Regions from separate parts of the Priestia sp. SRI_019 genome, predicted to be linked through region 2. Evidence: riboswitches for the same ligand, from Rfam matches in the RefSeq annotation. Region 2 holds a riboswitch; the other holds the start of a gene.
The links. Region 2 has a riboswitch for FMN ahead of ribE (riboflavin synthase). Riboswitches for the same ligand answer to the same signal wherever they lie in the genome.
Positions count from the first base shown of each region.

Region 1: it holds a riboswitch for FMN, as region 2 does, so the genes downstream of both, AC2YJL_RS02725 (ECF transporter S component) here and ribE (riboflavin synthase) in region 2, are expected to answer to the same signal.

Region 1 is NZ_JBYCZN010000001.1:523,135-526,564, reverse strand. It holds gene AC2YJL_RS02735 (YpbB family protein) at 1-457, opposite strand, end outside; gene AC2YJL_RS02730 (ferredoxin) at 715-963, shown strand; gene AC2YJL_RS02725 (ECF transporter S component) at 1,042-1,617, opposite strand; FMN riboswitch at 1,772-1,914, opposite strand; gene serA (phosphoglycerate dehydrogenase) at 2,214-3,430, shown strand, end outside.
Region 2 is NZ_JBYCZN010000002.1:1,406,831-1,410,260, forward strand. It holds gene AC2YJL_RS17410 (bifunctional 3,4-dihydroxy-2-butanone-4-phosphate synthase/GTP cyclohydrolase II) at 1-926, opposite strand, end outside; gene ribE (riboflavin synthase) at 943-1,602, opposite strand; FMN riboswitch at 1,881-2,031, opposite strand; gene AC2YJL_RS17420 (YkvI family membrane protein) at 2,139-3,173, opposite strand.

The DNA of each region.
Region 1 (3,430 bases), on a different contig from region 2:
ACGTTTTGACCCATTGAATGACCTCAGGATTTTTGGAGATGGGTAAAAACCCTTTTTGAAAATACTGTAGGTTTGATAAGGTCTGAATGAACAAAGTGATTCTTGCTAAAAATAATTGAGTACTGCTTGCGAATTTCCATCCGTCTAAAGCTGGATGAAAGGGTCGAGCCGTCAGTTCATCTTCAAGGCGTGCTTGTCCCTTATCTGTCATCACATACTTTTGATTTTCAGTTTCTTCAATATACTGCTGTTCTTTTAAATATGCAACGCAGGTTTCAAAAGACCGTTTATCTAAGTAAACAAATGACTGAAAAAGAAACGAAATTCCAAAAAATTTTCCGTCTTGAATCGTTTGAGCTGACTTTTTACCTGTTAATAAATGATAAATACCATAGGCGGTTCGCTCACCTTTTAACTGTTTTATACAAAATAAAATGCTAACTTGAATATAATTCAAAGGTGTCAACTTCCTTTCTCATTCATTGTACCAAAAGTGACCAATAGCATGTGAGATAAAGGCTTTTCAGCTCTTTCCTTTATGTATCAAAACGTTTGGGTAAGTGAAGAAACCTTGATTTGATAAGCATTCTCAGTGACTTTTCTATTGAAAAGTTTTATAAATCATTTTACAATGAATAAGGAGAAATTTCACTCTTGATTCGCGAAGAGATTATATAATGAGAAATTTTCGAACACTTTACAGGAGGTCTTGTTATGCCAAAATATACAATTGTTGATAAAGATACTTGCATCGCATGCGGCGCTTGCGGAGCAGCAGCACCAGACATTTATGATTATGATGATGAAGGTATTGCATTCGTAACATTAGATGATAACCAAGGTGTAGTAGAAATTCCAGAAGATCTAGAAGATGATATGATGGATGCAATGGAAGGCTGCCCTACGGATTCAATTCGCGTAGCGGATGAAAAATTCGAAGGCGACGCTAATAAATTCGAATAAGTATTGAGCAAACCTGTAGTGTACATGCTGCAGGTTTTTTTATATATAAAAATCGCTCTCACCGGGAGAGCGATTGAATTAAACAGCAATGCGACGTGTGATCCATTGCTTCATTTTTGAAAACAATAAGACAAAGATAACCCCTGTTGCTGCTCCTTTTATTAAGTTAAACGGCAAAATACCTGCAACGATATATTGACGTGCTTGTTCACTAGACATTTCTGGCGATTGCAAGAAGATTGTATACGCTGGTAAGAAGACATAATAATTTAAGACAGCCATGAGTACCGTCATTACCACCGTACCCGTAACCAAACCTATCGTTACGCCTTTAGCCGTTTTAAATCGGTTGAACATATATGATACAGGAAGAACGAACAGCAAACCAGCCACAAAGTTCGCCACTTGACCAACTGGAACCCCTGTAGCACTTCCTTGAATTAAATAATTCAATAAATTTTTTATTCCTTCTACTATAACAGCAGCCATCGGTCCAAATACAAGTGCTGCTACGAGTGCAGGAATTTCGCTAAAATCAATTGTTAAAAACGGAGGCAATCCAGGAATTGGAAAATTAATCATCATTAAAATATAAGCAATACTACTTAACATTCCTAGTATGACCAGCTTTTGAGTTTTCTTACTTTGTTGCATCTTGCCTCTCTCCTTCTTTGTGATCCACTCTTCAAAGAAGAAAGGTTCAACTTTATATCCCCACGCAAAAACCTCCCAACAAATGATTCGTTGAGAGGAGACATGGCAGGCATATTTAATAAACGTTCATCACATTAGGTTTTGAACGCTGAACCTCCACCTTCTCCCATCCAGACTGTACTGTCGGCTTTGGAATTTCACCAAATCTGCTCGTATGTATTACATATAAGCTCGCGGGCTCAAAACAATTTGTTTTTTACCGCCGGTCGGGAATTTCACCCTGCCCCGAAGATAGACCAATATTTAATTATGAATTTATTATATGTTATCTCGAATTAAAAGTAAATAAAGAAGTTCTTTAATTCCTATTAATTTGATGTATTTTATAAACTTCATTTCTGTTTTTATATGTAAAATAAGGAAATAAGTGCATAACAAACAGCAATATGACATATTTATAGTTTCAATTTTACGTTTATAATGGCGTATTTGATAACTAATCGTAAAGTTTGAAAAATATAATTGACAGAATTTTTTTAACATGGTAAATTATCAAATATTTGATGATAGTAAAATCCAAGGGAGATGTTCACGTCATGTATAATGTATTAGTAGCTGATTCAATTAGCAATGAAGGTCTTGCTCCACTACTTGAAGCTCCTCATGTGAATCTTACGCGAAAAAAAGTTGAAGAAGTTGAGAATGATTTGCATACGTACGATGCGCTTTTAGTACGGAGTGCTACGACGGTTACAGAGGATTTGCTGGCAAAAATGCCGAATTTAAAAATTGTTGCCCGTGCTGGAGTAGGTGTCGATAATATTGATATTGAAGCCTCAACCAAACGAGGGGTTGTCGTTATTAATGCGCCGAACGGAAATACCATTTCAACGGCGGAACATACATTTGCTATGATGGCTAGCTTGCTTCGGCATATTCCCCAAGGAAATGCTTCAGTTAAAGCGCGCGAATGGAACCGCTCAGCATTTGTTGGAACAGAGCTTAATCGCAAACACCTGGGCATTATCGGATTTGGACGAATTGGCTCAGAGCTTGCCAAACGCGCAAAAGCCTTCAATATGAGCGTTCACGTTTACGATCCTTTTTTAACATCTTCCCGAGCTGAAAAGCTAGGCGTAGAACTATTATCCCTGGATGAATTACTAGCAGCAGCGGATGTTATTACCGTGCACACTCCCCTTACGAAAGAAACAAAGGGATTGCTGAATCATGACACGTTAGCCAAAACAAAGAAGGGCGTGTTTTTATTAAACTGTGCACGCGGCGGGATCATTGATGAAAAAGCCCTAGTTCATTATCTAGAAATTGGCCATGTTCAAGGTGCAGCTATTGACGTATTTGAAGTTGAGCCGCCGATTGATAACCCTTTGTTACATTTTGATCAAGTTATTACAACTCCCCATTTAGGAGCTTCTACAAAAGAAGCCCAGCTTAACGTTGCTGAAGACGTGGCACATGATGTTTTGCGTTTTCTAGAAGGTAATCCTGTAAGCTCATCCATTAATTTACCGACGCTTTCTAAAGAAGTTTTTGAAAAAATTCAGCCGTTTACGAGCCTTACTAAACAAATGGGAGCTATTTTATCTCAATGCATGCGAGAACCTGTTCAGCATATCTCTATCTCCTACGGAGGCACAGTGACGGATTTGGAAACCACTTATATTACACGGAGCTTATTATCAGGCTTTTTAACTCATCGTATCGACTCACCTGTTAACGAAGTCAACGCTTCTATGATTGCCAAAGAACGAGGAATTACATTTGGTGAAAAAACATCGGAAGATACGCAAGG
Region 2 (3,430 bases):
TGCAGCTTATATGCTCTTAGCTTATTTAATAAGCCAATCCCTCTGCCCTCTTGACGCATATACAGCAGAATGCCGCGTCCTTCTTCTTCAATTTGCGTAAGAGCTGCGTGAAGCTGAGGACCGCAGTCGCAGCGTTCAGAACCAAACACATCTCCAGTCAAACACTCAGAGTGAACGCGAACGAGAACGGGGCTATTATGATCAATATCGCCTTTGATAAGAGCCACATGTTCTTTATTATCAAGTTTATTTGTATATCCTACAGCTTTAAACTCACCAAATGCAGTAGGTAAGCTCACTTCTACTTCACGGCTAATAAGCTGGTCATGTTTGCGGCGGTAGGCAATCAAATCTTTTATTGTGATCATTTTTAAATCAAATTGCTCTGCAATTTTTGTTAAATCCGGTACGCGTGCCATTGTTCCATCTTCATTCATAATTTCACAAATAACACCCGCAGGCTTTCCTCCTGCTAATACTGCTAAATCAACAGCAGCCTCTGTATGACCTGCACGCTGGAGAACGCCCCCGTCTTTTGCAATCAATGGGAAAATATGTCCTGGGCGTTGAAAATCACTTGCTACCGTCGCTTCATTCACAAGAGCCATAACGGTAGCAGAGCGTTCGTATGCACTGATACCTGTTGTACTTGAAATATGATCAATACTTACTGTAAATGCTGTTCCATGTACATCCGTATTGTTCGCTACCATCGGGTGAAGATTCAATTTATGTGCAATTTCTTCATTAACAGGTGTACAAATTAATCCTCTTCCATGAGTAGCCATAAAGTTAATAACCTCAGGCGTCGTTTTTTCGGCTAATGCAATAAAATCTCCTTCGTTTTCTCGATCTTCATCATCGCATACAATAACCACTTTTCCCTTTTTTAACTCTTCAATGGCTTCTTCTACTTTATGAAACATCTCTTTCACCTCACTGTTAATTTGTAAAACCATGCTGCTGCAATAAATCCTTCATGTTACCTGAACGATTCGAGGCCCCAGGGGTTGACTTATTTGTCATCATCTGATGCATATATTTAGCTAACATATCGCATTCGATATTCACTTTGTCTCCTCGCTGTTTGTCTCCAACGACCGTGTGAAGCACCGTATGAGGAATAAGAGAAATAGTAAATGATTGGTTGCTGACATCAAAAATAGTAAGACTTGTTCCGTCTACGGAAACAGATCCTTTTAACATCATAAATTCACGAAGTTCAGGATCGACTTGAATTTCATAATAAAAGGCATTTCCTTTGCGTGTTTTGCTGACAATGGTTCCAATTCCATCAACGTGTCCGCTAACGAAATGCCCTCCAAACCGGCCATTTGCAGCCATCGCCCTCTCTAAGTTAACACGTGATCCAACGGTTAGAAGCTGAAGGGTACTTGCTTTAATCGTCTCCGGCATGACATCGACCGTAAATTCATTTTGAGAGTAAGCCGTTACGGTTAAACACACGCCGTTAACTGAAATACTGTCCCCTAAGTTCACATCTTCTAACACGGTCTTCGCATCAATCGTAAGAACAATTGCTTCTGTGGCCTTTTGAATACGTTTTATTTTTCCAATTTCTTCAATGATACCTGTGAACATTTTCTTCACCTGCTTTGGCGCTATTCCAACTTCTTATACCGTTTTGAAATAGCAGCTGCTTTTTTTTCATATTTATCTTTCCCCCAACCACTGAAAATAAAAAAGCCCCTTGAACAAATGTCCAAGGGGTCGGCTGAGCTGAATCAGTTTTATCTATGCAAAATTCCGCTAATTGTATACGAAATAAACAGTTATATTTTGTGTACAAAAACAAGGGTAGCTTTAAAAAAGGCAAGCGTGTCCCTTATTAATTCAACACAAAAAAACAACTGTGCTTCCTGATCCTTCTCCCATCCAGACTTTTACTGTCGGCTCTAGATTTTAACTAGATCCACCGCTAACATACATCATATGAAAACGGGTCACGGGCTTAAAAGCATACGCTTTATCACCGCCGGTTGGGACTTACACCCGACCCCGAAGGATAATATATTCGACTGCTAGAGTCTCATTTGTTTTACATTATAGCAAAGTAAAATCGACTTGTCACATCATTTAACTTCGTTTTTTCACATCTATTCTTTAAAATCCAGCTTTTAGCTTATTTTTTCTTTTTTAATACATAGCATCCATACAAAAGCTAGTCCAATATAGCCAAATATCGGATACAAAAACTCAAGAAGCTGGGCATATCCGAATTGCCCAATAATAAAGCAAGCCAAGATAATAAACGCAAAAGCTTGTTTGTCATTCAGGGGAAGAAATGACTGAAGCTGCTTAGCGATTCCAAATACATTTCCAATCAATGTAGTAAAAATCTCCCCTAACACAACTACCGTAAATAAAACATTCACCCACGCTGAGATATTTTTAACAACGGCACTCATCGGAATATCAAGTTGAAATGAATAAGGCAAATTGGAAAGGGCAAGATGAGTAGAAACAAGCATAAACGTAAGTACACATCCTCCAATTACGGCCCCTTTTTTAATCACGCTCCTATCTTTCACGGAGCTTCCTAATGGAACCAAAACGGCCTGAGCCAAAGCTAGATTTAGGGAAATATATAAAAAGGGACTAACCGCCCACTTCCACTGCGTGACGAGCATTAAATCCGGCTTCGTTTGAATCAGTGAGAAATAGCTGATATTTGGCACAAAGATGATAAAAGCAAATGAAAGCATCATCGGCACAACAAGAGAATTAACCATTAAAATACCGTTAATTCCTCTTGCGATAAATATATAAGTTAAAACAATTGTAAAAATCATCCCAACAGGAGGCCACAGCCCGAACTGTTCTTTTCCTATTGCTCCCGTACTCGCTAGCATGACTGAAGTTACTCCAAATAAAATGACAATCATTACGCCGTTTACCGCTTTTCCAAGCACATCACCAAATAAATATGTATTAAGCTGCTGATAAGAAGAAGCCCCTATTGCGTGCGAAAGCAGCATCATTTTCGAACCTAGCCAAATAAAAAACAAGCCGCTGACCAAAATTCCAACCATTCCAAGTTCCCCGTACTGTGTAAAAAATTGAACGATTTCCTTGCCTGTTGCAAAACCGGCTCCTACAACGGTGCCTACATACGTAGCAGCAACCTGCAGCGTGAGTTTCCACCTTTTCATGCCCATCACCCTTCTACCCTTCATAGTTCACTATATGTAGAAACGGTTAAAAAAAGACGAGCCTTTTTACGTGTAAATCTACGCATATCCCGGCGCTTGTACCTTTTCGTTTATTTTTTCTTTTTTATTTTCTTTTTGTATTTCTCACAATAAACTCCTTAACCCCTAACATAATAGTCATTTTCAAACAAAATATACGGATATTTTCCCTTTAGCTTTTAAATTTTCCTCAATATTTGCTGGAAATTCACAATTTA